DNA from 4 places in the Streptomyces zaehneri genome. Region 1 is predicted to be linked to each of the others. Evidence: riboswitches for the same ligand, from Rfam matches in the RefSeq annotation. Region 1 holds a riboswitch; each other region holds the start of a gene.
What was found. Region 1 has a riboswitch for cobalamin ahead of QQM72_RS00375 (ribonucleoside-diphosphate reductase subunit alpha). Riboswitches for the same ligand answer to the same signal wherever they lie in the genome.
Positions count from the first base shown of each region.

Region 2: linked by a shared signal. The riboswitch ahead of QQM72_RS21420 (cobalamin biosynthesis protein) and the one ahead of QQM72_RS00375 (ribonucleoside-diphosphate reductase subunit alpha) in region 1 are both predicted to bind cobalamin.
Region 3: linked by a shared signal. The riboswitch ahead of QQM72_RS08225 (CbtB domain-containing protein) and the one ahead of QQM72_RS00375 (ribonucleoside-diphosphate reductase subunit alpha) in region 1 are both predicted to bind cobalamin.
Region 4: linked by a shared signal. The riboswitch ahead of QQM72_RS09715 (ABC transporter substrate-binding protein) and the one ahead of QQM72_RS00375 (ribonucleoside-diphosphate reductase subunit alpha) in region 1 are both predicted to bind cobalamin.

Region 1 covers NZ_JASTTJ010000001.1:77,532-81,333, reverse strand. The annotation lists gene mctP (monocarboxylate uptake permease MctP) at 1-1,293, shown strand, start outside; cobalamin riboswitch at 1,519-1,688, shown strand; gene QQM72_RS00375 (ribonucleoside-diphosphate reductase subunit alpha) at 1,811-3,802, shown strand, end outside.
Region 2 covers NZ_JASTTJ010000012.1:182,481-186,282, forward strand. The annotation lists gene QQM72_RS21415 (cobyric acid synthase) at 1-908, opposite strand, end outside; gene QQM72_RS21420 (cobalamin biosynthesis protein) at 905-1,894, opposite strand; cobalamin riboswitch at 1,996-2,135, opposite strand; gene QQM72_RS21425 (hypothetical protein) at 2,267-2,488, opposite strand; gene QQM72_RS21430 (inorganic phosphate transporter) at 2,523-3,776, opposite strand.
Region 3 covers NZ_JASTTJ010000003.1:563,786-567,587, reverse strand. The annotation lists gene QQM72_RS08235 (FAD-dependent oxidoreductase) at 1-183, opposite strand, end outside; partial or broken gene QQM72_RS40845 (MFS transporter) at 317-498, opposite strand; gene QQM72_RS08230 (CbtA family protein) at 637-1,398, opposite strand; gene QQM72_RS08225 (CbtB domain-containing protein) at 1,424-1,645, opposite strand; cobalamin riboswitch at 1,683-1,826, opposite strand; gene QQM72_RS08220 (enoyl-CoA hydratase/isomerase family protein) at 1,906-2,982, opposite strand; gene QQM72_RS08215 (hypothetical protein) at 3,546-3,802, shown strand, end outside.
Region 4 covers NZ_JASTTJ010000004.1:303,205-307,006, forward strand. The annotation lists gene aceB (malate synthase A) at 1-505, shown strand, start outside; gene QQM72_RS09705 (SelT/SelW/SelH family protein) at 528-815, opposite strand; gene QQM72_RS09710 (HipA family kinase) at 812-1,726, opposite strand; cobalamin riboswitch at 1,831-2,031, shown strand; gene QQM72_RS09715 (ABC transporter substrate-binding protein) at 2,100-3,170, shown strand; gene QQM72_RS09720 (FecCD family ABC transporter permease) at 3,167-3,802, shown strand, end outside.

The DNA of each region.
Region 1 (3,802 bases):
GTGACGACCTCGGACTTCGTGCGCGGCCGGTTCGGTTCGAAGGGCCTGTCGCTGGCGGTCGCCGTCACCGGCATCCTGGCGACGATGCCGTACATCGCGCTCCAACTGGTCGGCATCCAGGCCGTGCTCGACGTGATGGGCGTCGGCGGCGGCGAGGACACCAACTGGTTCATGAAGGACCTGCCGCTGCTGATCGCGTTCGGCGTGCTGGCGGCCTACACGTACTCCTCGGGTCTGCGGGCCCCCGCACTGATCGCGTTCGTGAAGGACACGCTGATCTACATCGTCATCGCGGTGGCGATCATCTACATCCCGATCAAGCTGGGCGGCTTCGACGACATCTTCGCCAAGGCCGGCGAGGCGTTCAGCCAGACCAACCCGGCGACGGGCAAGCCGCGCGGCGCGCTGGCGCCGGCGGAACCCGGCCAGTGGACGTACGCCACGCTGGCGTTGGGCTCGGCGCTCGCCCTGTTCATGTACCCGCACTCGATCACGGCGACGCTGTCGTCGCGCAGCCGTGAGGTGATCCGCCGCAACACCACGATCCTGCCGCTGTACTCCCTGATGCTGGGTCTGCTGGCGCTGCTCGGCTTCATGGCGATCGCGGCCGGAGTCAAGGTCACCAACGGGCAGCTGGCGATCCCGCAGCTGTTCGAGGACATGTTCCCGTCCTGGTTCGCGGGGGTGGCGTTCGCGGCGATCGGCATCGGCGCGCTCGTGCCCGCGGCCATCATGTCGATCGCGGCCGCGAACCTCTTCACCCGCAACATCTACAAGGACTTCATCAGGCCGGACGCGACACCCGCCCAGGAGACGAAGGTCTCCAAGCTGGTCTCGCTCCTGGTGAAGGTGGGCGCCCTGGTCTTCGTCCTCACCATGGACAAGACGGTCGCCATCAACTTCCAGCTGCTGGGCGGCATCTGGATCCTCCAGACGTTCCCGGCCCTGGTCGGCGGCCTCTTCACCCGCTGGTTCCACCGCTGGGCCCTGCTCGCCGGCTGGGCGGTCGGCATGGTCTACGGCACCTTCGCCGCGTACGGTGTCGCGTCCCCGACCCAGAAGCACTTCGGCGGCTCGTCGAAGGAGATCCCGGGCATCGGCGAGATCGGCTACATCGGTCTCACGGCGTTCGTGATCAACGTCGTCGTCACGGTGGTGCTGACCTTCGTCCTGAAGGCGGCCAAGGCTCCCGACGGCGTCGACGAGACGAAGCCGCAGGACTACACGGCGGACGCGGGCGACCCCGGCGTGGTGGTGGAGCTGCCCCCGGCGACGGCGGGCGCGGGCCACTAGGACGCGTCCGACGATTCCCGCCGGGTGCGCGACGGGAATCGTCGGACACGCCATGGACCGGTCACCGGGGACGGCACCCGGGCACGGTGTTCGGCACGGCACACGGCGGGCCGTCGGAGCGATCCGGCGGCCCGCCGTCGTGCGCCCGGGGCGACATCGCCCGGCATGTACGACATCACTCCCCTCGCCCACCAGTTGACGCTCTGAAGCCACCCCGACACAACATCTGGGGGTGGCGTGACAGGTGAGCACAAGATGTATGCTCATGCTCGCTGTCGCCGCAGGGGAATCCGGTGCGAATCCGGAACTGTCCCGCAACGGTGTACATGCGTGCACGCATACCCGTATGCGCACGCCTGTTCAGTCCGAGGTCCTGCCGAACAGCGTGCCCGGCCGTCCGGTCCGGGTGCCCTGACGTCCGGGTCTCGTGGAGTGGGCCGGTGGACGCGACGCCCCGCGCTCGCGAGCTGCCCCCTGCCCTCCGCAAGGCCCATCGCCGAGCGAGGGAGAGCCCCACGTGACCATCGCGCCAGCCGGCCCGGTTTCCGTCACCGAGCTGGAGACCGACGGTCCCGGTACCGCGTTGCTGCGGACCCTGACCGAGCTGACCGCCGACCTGCCCGACGCCGACCCCGGCCGGGTCGCCGCCGCCGCTCTGCGCGGCCGGTCCGCGCGGGCTGCCTCCGAGATCACCGCGGAGCTGCGCGAGCTGGCCACGGAGGGCGCCGCGGGCCTGATCTCCGAGGACCCCGCCTACTCGAAGCTGGCCGCCCGGCTGCTGACGATCAGCATCGCCGCGGAGGCCGCCTCCCAGGGCGTCACCTCGTTCACCGGATCGGTCGCCGTCGGCCACCGCGAGGGTCTGATCGCCGACCGCACCGCCGAGTTCGTGCGCGTCCACGCGGTCCGCCTCGACGCCCTGATCGACCAGCAGGGCGACGACCGCTTCGGCTACTTCGGGCTCCGTACCCTGCACAGCCGCTACCTCCTGCGGCACCCGATCACCCGTAAGGTCGTCGAGACGCCGCAGCACTTCCTGCTGCGCGTCGCCTGCGGCCTCGCCGAGGACGACACGCCCCGTTCCCTGGACGAGGTCGCCGCGCTCTACCGGCTGATGAGCCGTCTGGACTACCTGCCGTCCTCCCCCACGCTCTTCAACTCCGGTACCCGGCACCCCCAGATGTCGTCCTGCTATCTCCTCGACTCGCCGCTGGACGAGCTGGACTCCATCTACGACCGCTACCACCAGGTGGCCAGGCTGTCGAAGCACGCGGGCGGCATCGGCCTTTCGTACTCCCGTATCCGCAGCCGCGGTTCGCTGATCCGTGGCACCAACGGGCACTCGAACGGCATCGTGCCGTTCCTGAAGACGCTCGACGCCTCGGTCGCCGCGGTGAACCAGGGCGGACGGCGCAAGGGCGCGGCGGCGGTCTACCTGGAGACCTGGCACTCCGACATCGAGGAGTTCCTGGAGCTGCGGGACAACACCGGTGAGGACGCCCGCCGGACGCACAACCTGAACCTCGCGCACTGGATCCCGGACGAGTTCATGCGCCGGGTCAACGCCGACGCACCCTGGTCGCTGTTCTCCCCCGCCGACGTGCCCGAGCTCGTCGACCTGTGGGGCGAGGAGTTCGACGCGGCCTACCGCGGGGCCGAGGAGGCGGGCCTCGCGAAGAGGACCATCCCGGCCCGTGATCTCTACGGCCGCATGATGCGCACCCTCGCGCAGACCGGCAACGGCTGGATGACCTTCAAGGACGCGGCCAACCGCACCGCCAACCAGACGGCCGAACCGGGCCACGTCGTGCACTCCTCCAACCTCTGCACGGAGATCCTGGAGGTCACGGACGACGGCGAGACGGCGGTCTGCAACCTCGGTTCGGTGAACCTCGGCGCGTTCGTCGACGCGGCGGCCGGCACGATCGACTGGGAGCGGCTGGACGAGACCGTCCGCACGGCCGTCACCTTCCTCGACCGGGTCGTCGACATCAACTTCTACCCGACCGAGCAGGCGGGCCGCTCCAACGCCCGCTGGCGCCCGGTCGGCCTGGGCGCGATGGGCCTCCAGGACGTCTTCTTCAAGCTGCGGCTGCCCTTCGACTCGCCCGAGGCGAAGGCGCTGTCCACCCGGATCGCCGAGCGCGTCATGCTCGCCGCCTACGAGGCCTCCGCCGAGCTGGCCGAGCGCAACGGCCCGCTGCCGGCCTGGGAGAAGACCCGTACGGCCAGGGGCGTGCTGCACCCGGACCACTACGGCGTCGAGTTCGGCTGGCCCGAGCGCTGGGCGGCCCTGCGCGAGCGGATCGCGCGGACCGGCATGCGCAACTCCCTGCTCCTCGCCATCGCCCCCACCGCCACCATCGCGTCCATAGCGGGCGTGTACGAGTGCATCGAGCCGCAGGTGTCCAACCTGTTCAAGCGAGAGACGCTGTCCGGCGAGTTCCTCCAGGTCAACTCCTACCTGGTGCAGGACCTCAAGGACCTCGGCGTCTGGGACGCCCGCACC
Region 2 (3,802 bases), on a different contig from region 1:
ACGAACCGCACGACGACGCCGGGTTCGGCGGCCAGCGCGTCCACGTCCGTGAAGTTGGACATGAGCGGGACGGCGCAGACGGCGACGCGCAGCACGTCCTCGCCGACGGGCGGGGCGGTGTCGGACTCCCGCACGGTCCCGCGCAGCGAGACCCTCCCCCACTCTCGGCTTCGCTCGAGCGGGGGGACCCCCATCCCGTCCTCCTCGTCGATGCCGAGCCCGTGCCGGAACGGCAGCACGCCGTACGTCCGCCGCCCGGTGAGCCCGTGCAGCATGTCCAGGCCCGGCTCCAGCAGGGAGACGTCCCCCCGGAACTTGTTGACCAGGAACCCGGCGACCAGTTCCTGGTCCTCGGGCGAGAGCAGGGCGACGGTGCCGAAGAAGGAGGCGAAGACGCCCCCGCGGTCGATGTCGCCGACGACGAGCACGGGCAGCCGCGCGCCCCGCGCGATCCCCATGTTCACGATGTCGGTCCGCCGCAGATTGATCTCGGCCGGACTGCCCGCCCCCTCACAGATCACCGCGTCATACGTGCCCCGCAACTCGGCGAGGCAGTCGAGGACGGTTCCGAGGAGTTTCTGCTGCCGCCCTCCGTGATACCCACGGGCGGTCATCTCGCCCACCGGCTTGCCGAGGAGCACGACCTGACTGCTCTGCTCGCCGCCCGGCTTGAGCAGCACGGGGTTCATCAGCGCGGTCGGCTCCACCCGGCAGGCCTGGGCCTGCATGGCCTGGGCCCGCCCGATCTCGGCGCCCTCCCTCGTCACGAACGAGTTGAGGGACATGTTCTGCGCCTTGAACGGTGCGACCTTCACCCCCTGCCGCACCAGCCACCGGCAGATCCCGGCCGTGACGACGCTCTTGCCGGCGTCGGAGGTGGTGCCGGCGACGAGGAGACCCCCGCTCATGTCGTACGCCCCTTCAGCTGGTTGATCCGGTTGCGCCCCTCGCCCGCGACGATGCTCGTGGCGACGGCGCGCGCGGCGACGGTGACGCCGAGCGCGAGGAGGCCGACGCGGCGGGAGAGCCGCGCGGCACGTTCGATGTCCCGGGCGACGACGGGCCGCCCGGCCGCGCCGTTCAGCACGGGCCGGTGCTCGACCCGCCCGGCGTACGACAGGGTCCCGCCCAGCCGCACCCCGAGGGCGCCCGCGAAGGACGCTTCCACCGGACCGGCGTTGGGGCTCGGATGCCGTCGGGCGTCGGCCCGCCAGGCCCGCACGGCGCCCCGCGGATCGTCCCCCGCGAGGGCGGCGAGCACGGCGGTCAGCCGGGCTCCCGGCCATCCGGCGACGTCGTCGAGACGGGCGGCGGCCCAGCCGTAGCGCAGATACCTCGGCGACCGGTGACCGACCATGGCGTCCAGGGTGTTGACGGCCCGGAACCCGACCAGGCCCGGCACCCCGCCCACGGCCCCCCACACCAGCGCCCCCACGACGGCGTCGGAGGTGTTCTCGGCGACGGACTCCACGACCGCGCGGGCGATCCCGTCGGCGTCCAGCGCCTGCGGATCCCGCCCGCACAGACGCGGCAGCCGCTCCCGGGCGGCCTCGACGTCCCCCGCCTCGAGCGCCCGGCCGATGGCCCGCGCCTCCCGGACCAGCGAACTGCCCCCGACCACGGCCCAGGTGGCGGCGGAGACGAGAGCGACGGTGGCGGCGGGGGAGGGGCGTACGGCCCGCTGAGCGACGGCTCCCAGGGCCACGGCCCCGCCGGCGCACACGACGGCGTGCAGGGCACCGCGTCCCCGGTGGTCCCGCCACAGCAGCCGTTCGACGGCGCCGGCGGCCCGCCCGAACGCGGCGACGGGATGCCCTCGGCGGGGATCTCCGAACAGCAGGTCGCCCAGAAGGCCGGTGGCGGCGCCGTACGCGTAGAGGCGATCGGCACGCATCGGCTCAGCCGGCCGTGGGGTCGGGCAGCGACCTGGTGCTGTACCTCAACGGCCGAGCGAGCATGGCGATATGTCCTCACTCAGGGTGTCCACGCCCTGGTTCGACGAGACCGGCGGCGAGAGTTCCTGGCTCCCGGGGGTTTCTACCCCGGTCACAGTGGCGGGACCGCGCCGGATTCACACCGGCTTCCTCTTCTGCTGCCGTACATGGCTCGGGCAGTCCACCACGGCCCGCAAGAGCCGTCAACTTGCCTTTGACCTGCGCGGCTCGAGTGTGCAGAACCCCACACAGGGCGCGTCGGCGGGGCCGCGAACGACAAGAGGTGCGGGACGGTGATCCGTCCCGCACCTCGAGGGTGTCCGGATGGCGCGTCAGGCGACGATCAGTGAGATCCCGTACGCCACCGCCGCCGCGCAGGCCGCGAAGCACGCGTACGCGCCGGTCACCGCGAGGGTGGCCGAGCCGCCCTGCGCCGACGCGCGTTCCTGCCGCGACAGGCCCATGACGCCGAGGGTGAACAGGGCGACGAGGCCCACGGTGACCACGAGGCTGACGCCGAAGACAGAGCCCAGGGCTGCCCAGTCGATCTTCATGCTGCTTCTCTTCCTTCGTGCCGGGTGCGCGGGCTCAGACGGCCGCGGCCGGGGGAGCGGCGGGGGTCGCGGGCTCTGCCGCCGGGCCGGGGATCGTGGCCGTCAGGTCCGCGAGGTCCTCGGCCAGGGTGCCCGGGGGCGGCGGGGTGACGGCGGCGATCGCCGTCGTGACGACGCCCGCCGGCTCGTCGTGCTCGTTGACGTTCGAGGCGTCGACGACCTCGCGCCGGGAGATCTTCCAGATGGCCGCGCTGGAGGCGATCAGGAAGACCGCGACGAGGGCCGTGCCCCAGTCGCCCAGGCCGGTGACGGACTCGGCGAGCGCGCCCACCAGGGCCGCGGCCGGGAGCGTCAGGCCCCACGCGACGAACATCCGGGTCGCCGTCGACCAGCGGACCACACCGCCCTTGCGGCCCAGCCCCGCGCCCATCACCGCACCGGAGACCGAGTGGGTGGTGGAGAGGGAGAAGCCGAGGTGCGAGGAGGCCAGGATGACCGTGGCCGCGCTGGTCTGGGCGGCGAAGCCCTGCTGCGGCTGGAGGTCGGTCAGCCCCTTGCCCATGGTGCGGATGATGCGCCAGCCGCCGAGGTAGGTGCCGAGCGCGATGGCCAGGCCGGCGGAGAGGATGACCCAGGTGGGCGGGTCGGAGTCGGGGGCCACGGCACCGCCGGCCACCAGGGCCAGGGTGATGATGCCCATCGTCTTCTGCGCGTCGTTGGTGCCGTGCGCGAGGGAGACCAGGCCGGCCGAGGCGATCTGGCCCGCGCGGTAGCCCTTGGCCGCCGCCTTGCCGTCGGCCTTCTTGCCCAGGGTGTAGGAGAGGCGGGTCGCGAGCATCGCCGCGACGCCCGCGACGATCGGTGCCGCGATCGCCGGGATCAGCACCTTGGTGACCAGGGCGTCACCGTGCACCGCGCCCATGCCGGCCGAGGCGATGGTGGCGCCGATCAGACCGCCCATCAGGGCGTGCGAGGAACTGGAGGGCAGGCCCACCAGCCAGGTCAGGAGGTTCCAGAGGATCGCGCCGACCAGGGCGGCGAAGATGACCTCGGGACGGATGCCGGTCTCGTCGACGAGACCCTTGGAGATCGTGTTGGCGACCTCCACCGAGAGGAAAGCTCCCACAAGGTTGAGCGCGGCGGACATGGCCACCGCAACCTTGGGCTTGAGGGCACCGGTCGAGATGGTGGTGGCCATCGCGTTGGCGGTGTCGTGGAAACCGTTCGTGAAATCGAACGCGAGTGCGGTGACGACCACAATCGCGAGGATCAGCGAGAAGTTTTCCATTTACCCAGGCAATCGTTCGAAGTCAT
Region 3 (3,802 bases), on a different contig from region 1:
TCCGGTCAACCGCACGTAGAACGGGTCGGCGTACACCCGCCGGAAGATCCGTGAGCTGCCGTGCGAACTTCCGTGCCGGTGGCCGATGTCGTACGCCTCGACGAGCGTGACCTCGTGGCCTCGGCGGGCCAGTTGCCAGGCGGTGGCCGCGCCCATGAGTCCGGCGCCGACGACGGCGATCACAGTCCCTCCCCGGGGATCCGGTCGGTGCCCGCGAGCGGGATGCGGGTCATGACAGCAGACTCGATCGTACGGGCGACCAGGTCCTCGGGTTCCCGGTGGAGGGGGTGGGTCCGGGGTGGGCCTTGCCGAAAGCGGCGGCGGTCACGACGATCGCGCCACCGCGACCGGCAGGGCGTACCCGCAGATCAGCCGTCCCGCCGCGGCCTCGGACACCGCAAGGCTGCGGCTCACTTGCGCAAGCGGCCCCGCGATCGCGGACTCGGTCGGACCGATCCCGAATCCACCGAGAGCGAGCGCGACGAGCCCGGCGGGCATCCGCCGGGTACGAACGGCCGGTCGGATGTCCGTGTCGCCGTCTTCGCGGGGCGCTCCGGCCGCTGATCCGGCGTCGGCTCGCGCACACGAGAGGGCCCCGGGACGGGGCCCTCTCGTCGGATCGTCGTGCCGGTCGGGTCAGTGCGGGGCGGCCACCGGCGTGCCCGCGGTCACCGTGGCGGGCTTGGGGTGCAGCAGCCGTTCGGCCAGTTCACCGAAGACGAGGCCGAAGCCTGCCCAGAGCGTGACCTGCATGGCGAGGGCGGACAGGCGGAACCGCCACAGCAGGGCGGCCGGGAAGTCGCCCGGCACCTCGTTGACGGCGGGCAGGAACTCGTAGGCCAGCCCGATGACGAGCACGAAGCCGAGGACGGCCGCGACGGTGGCGTTCCAGGGGCCGAGCCTCGGTGCGAGCCGCTTGCCCAGGATCACCGCGGCGACCGCGAGCAGCACGCTGAGCACCATCATCAGGAAGTACAGCGTGGTGCGCTTGCCGATGGTGTCGCCGTCACCGACCGCGGGCGGATTGGCCGGGTACTTCAGGAACGGCACGACGTACACGGCGAGCAGGGCGGTCCCCGACAGCAGAAGGGCCGTGGCCCGCGGGGTGAACCGGCCGACGCGGCCGAGGGCGAAGCAGAAGGCGAGGGCGGCGATGCCGCCGAAGGCCACCCCGTAGATCAGCACGCCGGTGGCGAGGCCGGCGGTGGACTGGAGGCTGCGGGACACGAGTTCCACCTCGTGGTGCTCGTGGCCCGCGGCGTGGGACTCCTCGAAGCCGATCGCGCTGTCGACGTTCGGCTCGCCGAGGAAGTAGGCGACGATCAGGGCGAGCACGCCGGCGCCGAGGCCGGCGAGCATGCCCCGCACGAGGAGGTTTCTTACCGTTGCGGAGTTCATGGGTGTGCCGGGGTTCCCCTCGGGATCAGTGGCAGGGGAAACCGAGCAGGTGGCGGGCGTCGTGCACCCACTCGTGAACGTCCTCGCCGGAGACGACGGCTGTCGCGCCCTGCTCCGCGCCGACGAAGTACAGCAGGACCAGCATCAGGACGCCGAAGAAGACCGCCCACGGGGCGATGTCCTTCAGCGGCAACTTGGCGGGTACGACAGGCGTGGTGGTAGTCGGCTGGGCGACATGCTGCGCCATGGCAGAACCTCCTCTGGGAGTTCGCGTCCCATCTCGGTGGTGCACATGACGACGGCCACGGGTCTGACTCGCGGTGTGTGCCCCTTCGGGGTACACCGTCCACAGTGGCGCGACCGTGCCGGGTTCTCACCGGCTTCCGTCTCGCCGTCGTCGATATCAGAGCGACGGTATCGCGTGTCGGGCCCCCGGCCAATACCGCCCCACCTGGCGTGACCCCGCACTCCACGGCCAGGTGGCCCGGATCACCACGCCGGTTGCGCTCAGCGGAGCCCCTCCGCGGCGGTGTCGGGTCGGGCGAGCCCGAGTTCGCGCTCGCCGAGCGGGGTGAAGAAGCGCTCGACGTCGGCCCCGGTGACCTCGGCGAGGGTGGCCGGCGACCAACGCGGGTCCCGGTCCTTGTCGATGACCTGGGCGCGGATGCCCTCGACCAGGTCGGGCGTGGTCAGGGCGGCGCAGGAGACGCGGTACTCCTGTTCCAGCACCCGTTCCAGCGAGCCGAGCCGGCGGGCACGGCGCAGGGCGGCCAGGGTGACCTTGAGCGAGGTGGGCGACCTGGTCAGGAGGGTCTCCGCGGCCTCCTTCGCCGCCGGGTCGCCGTGGGCGAAGAGCCGTCGGACGATCTCCTCGACGGTGTCGGCCGCGTAACAGGTGTCGATCCACGCCCGCCGGCCGGCCAACTCGCCCGCCGGCAAGGGCTGTACGTGACGGTCCAGGGCATCCCGTACGGGTAGCACGGCGAGGTCGTCGGCCAGCCGCCGGAGGGAGGCGGACGGTACGCAGTGGTCGGCGAGCCCGCACGACACCGCGTCCCCGGCGCCGATCTGCGTGCCCGTCAGGGCGAGATGGGTGCCCAGTTCGCCCGGGGCGCGGGCGAGCAGGTGGGTGCCGCCGACGTCCGGCACGAAGCCGATGCCGGTCTCGGGCATCGCGATCCTCGACCGCTCGGTGACGACCCGGACGCTGCCGTGCGCGGAGACGCCGACCCCGCCTCCCATCACGATGCCGTCCATCAGGGCGACGTAGGGCTTGGGGTAGCGGGCGATGCGGGCGTTGAGGTGGTACTCGTCGCGCCAGAAGGCGGCCGAGGCGGTGCCGTCGCCGTCGCGGGCGTCGTCGTGGACGGCACGGATGTCGCCGCCCGCGCACAGGCCGCGCTCCCCCGCGCCGGAGATGACGACGGTCTCGACGGCCGGATCACGTTCCCATGCCGTCAGCGCGGCGTCGATGCGGCGCACCATCGCGTGGTTCAGGGCGTTGATGGCCCTCGGTCGGTTGAGCGTGATGTGGGCGGCTCGGCCGGTGGTGTGCAGCAGGACGGGCGCCTCGATGTCGCTCATCCGAGTGCCTCCGTCAGGCCGCGGGCCACGTTGACGCGCATGATCTCGTTGCTTCCTTCCAGGGTGCTGGACGCACAGGTCATGGACGATCTTCTCCATGCCGTGCTCGCCGAGGAAGCCCCTGCCCCCGTCCAGTGGGGAAGCCGGCCGGGCGGCGGGCATCCGGTGGCGGTGGCGCACCGGGCACGCGGACAGGGCTCGCCCCGACGCGGATGGAGAGCGAGCCCTGTCCACCGGATCCGATGGTCGGGTCCCGGAGGCCGGTGGGCCCATGAGTGCGCGGGGGCCGGCCGTGGTGACCGGCGCACACCCCGTACGAGTGGCGCACACCCCCGGCCGGACCGCCGGCCCGCGGGCCGGATCCGCACGCGTGACCTGTGTCGCGCCGGGGAAGGCGCATCCCGGCGGGGCGTCTGCGGGTGCCCGCGCCACCGACCCGCTTGATCGCGCACCCCCCGCGGCGGGCGATACTGGCCTTCGCACGCCGTCGCCACGTCGTCACCGCCCTCACGAATGGACTCACCCACATCTCCGCGACCGTTCCGCCCACGACGCCCTCCACGGTGTGGCAGACCCGTGGCCGTCACACCGGCCCCACCGCTCCGGACGTCCTGCGCAAGCACCTTCAGGCACTCAAGGACGCCGAGACCCTCCAGGACTTCATGGAGCTGCCGGACACCGACACCCCCGAGGGGGAGACGGCCTTCGAAGCCCGGTGGCTGGTCGCGGAGGAGGTGACCGTCCGTGCCCGGCTCAGGCTCGCCGAGTGGTCGGGCCAGGGCCAGGAATGGACGCTGACGGCGGAGGCGGAACGGCCGTG
Region 4 (3,802 bases), on a different contig from region 1:
GGTGCCGATCGCCATGGCCTCCTTCGACGCGGTGCTCGGCGACCGGCCGAACCAGAAGGACCGGCTGCGCGAGGACGTCGACGTCAAGGCGGGCGACCTGATCGCCGTCGACTCGCTGGAGGCCCGGCCGACCTACCCGGGCCTGGTCAACGCCGTTCAGGTCGGCATCCGTTACATCGAGGCCTGGCTGCGCGGCCTGGGCGCGGTCGCCATCTTCAACCTGATGGAGGACGCGGCCACCGCCGAGATCTCCCGCTCGCAGATCTGGCAGTGGATCAACGCGGGAGTGGAGTTCGAGCGCGACGGGAGCACGGTGAAGGCCACGCCCGAGCTGGCCCGCGAGGTCGCCGCCGCGGAACTGGCCGCGATCCGCGCGGAGATCGGCGAGGAGGCCTTCGCGGCCGGCCACTGGCAGCAGGCGCACGACCTGCTGCTGACCGTCGCCCTCGACGACGACTACGCGGACTTCCTCACCCTGCCGGCGTACGAGCAGCTCAAGGGCTGAGCACCGGCACCGGCCGGAAGGCTCACCTGTCCGAGTGGCCCAGGGACCGTCCCGGGGCCACTCGGTCACGTACGAGCTTCTTCACCGCGGTCGGCTCCGGGAAGCCCTGTTCGCGGCGGTCCCAGATCACCTCGTCGTCCACCCGGACGACGAAGACGCCGCCCCTGCCGGGCTTCAGGGCGAGCTCCGTCAGCTCGGCCTCGAAGGTCGTGAGCAGCTCCTGCGCCAGCCAGGCCGCGCGCGGCAGCCAGCGGCACTGGGTGCAGTACTCGATCTCGACCCGCCCGCCCACGTCGCTCGGTTCGCTCATCCGAGGTGCACCGACCAATCCTGTTCCGCGGCCGGCTTGCCGTGCAGGTCGGGGACCCGCTTGAGCCAGTCGGGCCGTCCTTGCCGTGTCCGCGCCGCACGCCGTGCCTCGTCGGCGGCGAGCTCCTGCGGGCCGGGGAAGTCGGTGGGCAGCCAGGCCGCCGAGGCCCGCACGCGCGCGTGGAGGTAGCGCACGTACGCCTCCCGGACCGCGTCCGGGGTCGCGAACCCCGCTTCGCCGGTCAGCCAGGCGTCCGGTACCTCCGCCACGATCGTGCGCAGCAGCTCCTCGGTCACCCTGGGCGCCAGTTCGGCGTCGGCGGCCCGGGTGTCCGGGGCGCAGCGGCCGAGGGCGTGGTGGCGGAAGTCGTAGCGCTTCTCGGGGTCGGCGCCGTCCCAGCGGTGGTGGAAGACGAGGGCGGCACCGTGGTCGATGAGCCACAGCCGGGGCGCGGCGATGCCGAGGGTCGGCCAGACCATCAGGTTGGAGCTGTGGACCGTCCGGTCGACGTTGACGGTCAGGGCGTCCAGCCAGACGATCCTCCCGGCCTCCAGCGGCTCCACCGGGAAGGCCTCGGCGACCTCCGGCGTGAAGTCCTCCGCACCCGGCAGGAAGTCCATCCCGAGGTTGAGCCCCGCGCTCGCGGCGTGCAGCTCCCGCACCTCCTGGTGCGGTTCCCGCTCCGCGATCGCCGGGTCGAACCGGACCAGGACCAGTTCGGGAAAGCGCAGCCCGAGGGCGCGGGCCAGCTCGCCCACGATCACCTCGGCGACGAGCGCCTTGCGGCCCTGCGCCGAGCCCGTGAACTTCACGACGTAGGTGCCCAGGTCGTCGGCCTCGACGACGGCGGGCACGGAGCCGCCCGCCCGCAGCGGAGCGAGGTAGCGGGTCGCCGTGACCTCGGTCAGCATGGCTCTCTCCCTCTGGCCTGAAGGAGCATAGTAACCAGGCCCGACAGCCGGCGAGAGGGCCCGAGCCGGCGCGCGGAAGGGCCCGCGGGCGGCCTCCGCGGCTGTGGTAGCTTGCCCAGGCCAGTCGAACCCATGTGCGCACGTGAGTGTGTACGGGTCAGGGAATCCGGTGCGAATCCGGAGCTGACGCGCAGCGGTGAGGGCGACGGGCGGGGCAACGGCCACTGGACGGCGTACGCGGTCCGGGAAGGCGCCTCGTCCGGGTGACCCCGAGTCCGAAGACCTGCTGGCCGCCCCCGCCGCCCGCATACGGCCGGGGGAGCACCGTACGACCGGGCTTCGCGCTTGAGCCCTCGACGCCGAAGGAAACCCTGTGCCGCTCGCACGTCCCCTCCGTTCTGCCCGGCCCGCCGTTCTGTTCCTGGCCGGTGCCCTGCTGCTGGCCGGCTGCGGCTCCTCGGGCCCGGCGGGCTCCTCCGGCTCGGCGGGCTCCGGCTCGGCGGGCAGGAGCGGGGCCGCCGACCGTCCGGTCCGGCTCGACAACTGCGGGCGGCGGGTCGTTGTCGACAGCCCTCCGCGGCGGGCCGTCTCGCTCAACCAGGGCACGACCGAGATCATGCTCTCCCTCGGGCTGGCCGACCGCATGGCGGGGACCGCCACCTGGACCGACCCGGTGGCAAAGGGCCTGGAGAAGGCGAACGCGAAGGTGAAGCGCCTCGCCGACAACGCCCCCTCCTTCGAGACGGTGCTGGACACCGAACCCGACTTCGTCGCCGCCTCCTTCGCCTCCACCCTCGGCAAGGGCGGGGTCGCCCCGCGCGAGCAGTTCGAGAAGCTCGGCGTGCCCACGTACCTCTCCCCCTCCGACTGTGTCGGCAAGGACAACAGCGGTGACGGCGACGGCGTCCGCACCGAGCCGCTGACCATGGACGCGGTCTACGGCGAAGTCCGCGACCTGGCCGCGGTCTTCGGCGTCCGGGAGCGCGGCGAGAAGCTCGTCGCCGAACTGAGGAACCGCGTGACCAGGGCCACCGCCGGCCTGGACGCCCGGGGCGTGACCCTCATGTACTGGTTCGCCAACTCCCAGTCCCCGTACCTCGCGGGCTGCTGCGGCGCGCCGGGCGTCGTCACGAACGAGCTCGGCGCGAAGAACGCCTTCGACGACACCGATCAGGAGTGGCCCCAGGTCAACTGGGAGACGGTCGCCGACCGCGACCCGGACCTCCTCGTCATCGGCGACCTGACCCGCAGGCAGCAGACGGCCGAGACCGCCGCCAAGAAGATCGAGTTCCTGGAGTCGAACCCGGTCACCAGGAACATGACCGCGGTGAAGGAGAAGCGGTACGTGCTGCTGTCCGGACAGGCCATGAACCCGACCGTCAGGACCGTCGAGGGCATCGAGAAGCTGGCGGCGGCGCTGCGCGGCCACGGCCTCGCGGGATGACCGGCGCTCCGTCGGCGTCCACGGCGGCTGCCGGGGCGCCGGCGTCCCGGGCGGCGGCAGTGGGCCGGCTGCGCCGGGCGCTGCTGTGGGCGTCCGGTCTCGCGCTGCTGTGCGCCTCGGTCGCCGTGGCCATCACCATCGGCCCGGCGGACATCGCCGTCGGTGACGTGTGGTCCGCGGTCGCGGCCCATCTCGGCTGGGGACAGGCGCAGTTCACTCCGCTGCGGGACGGCATCGTGTGGAACCTGCGGCTGCCGCGCACCCTGCTCGCCGCGGTGTGCGGCGCCGGCCTCGCGGTGTGCGGGGCGGTGATGCAGTCCCTGCTGCGCAATCCGCTCGCCGACCCCTTCGTCCTCGGCGTCTCCTCCGGCGCCTCGACCGGCGCGGTGCTGGTCGTCGTCCTCGGCGCGGGCGGCGGTCTCCTGTCGGTCTCCGCAGGCGCGTTCCTCGGCGCGCTGGTCTCCTTCGCGCTGGTGCTGCTGCTCAGCCACACCCTCGGCGGCACCACGGACCGGGTGGTCCTCGCCGGAGTCGCCGCCATGCAGCTGTTCTCCGCGCTCACCTCCTTCGTCGTGATGACGGCCGCCGACGCGGAGACCACCCGCGGCATCCTGTTCTGGCTGCTCGGCTCG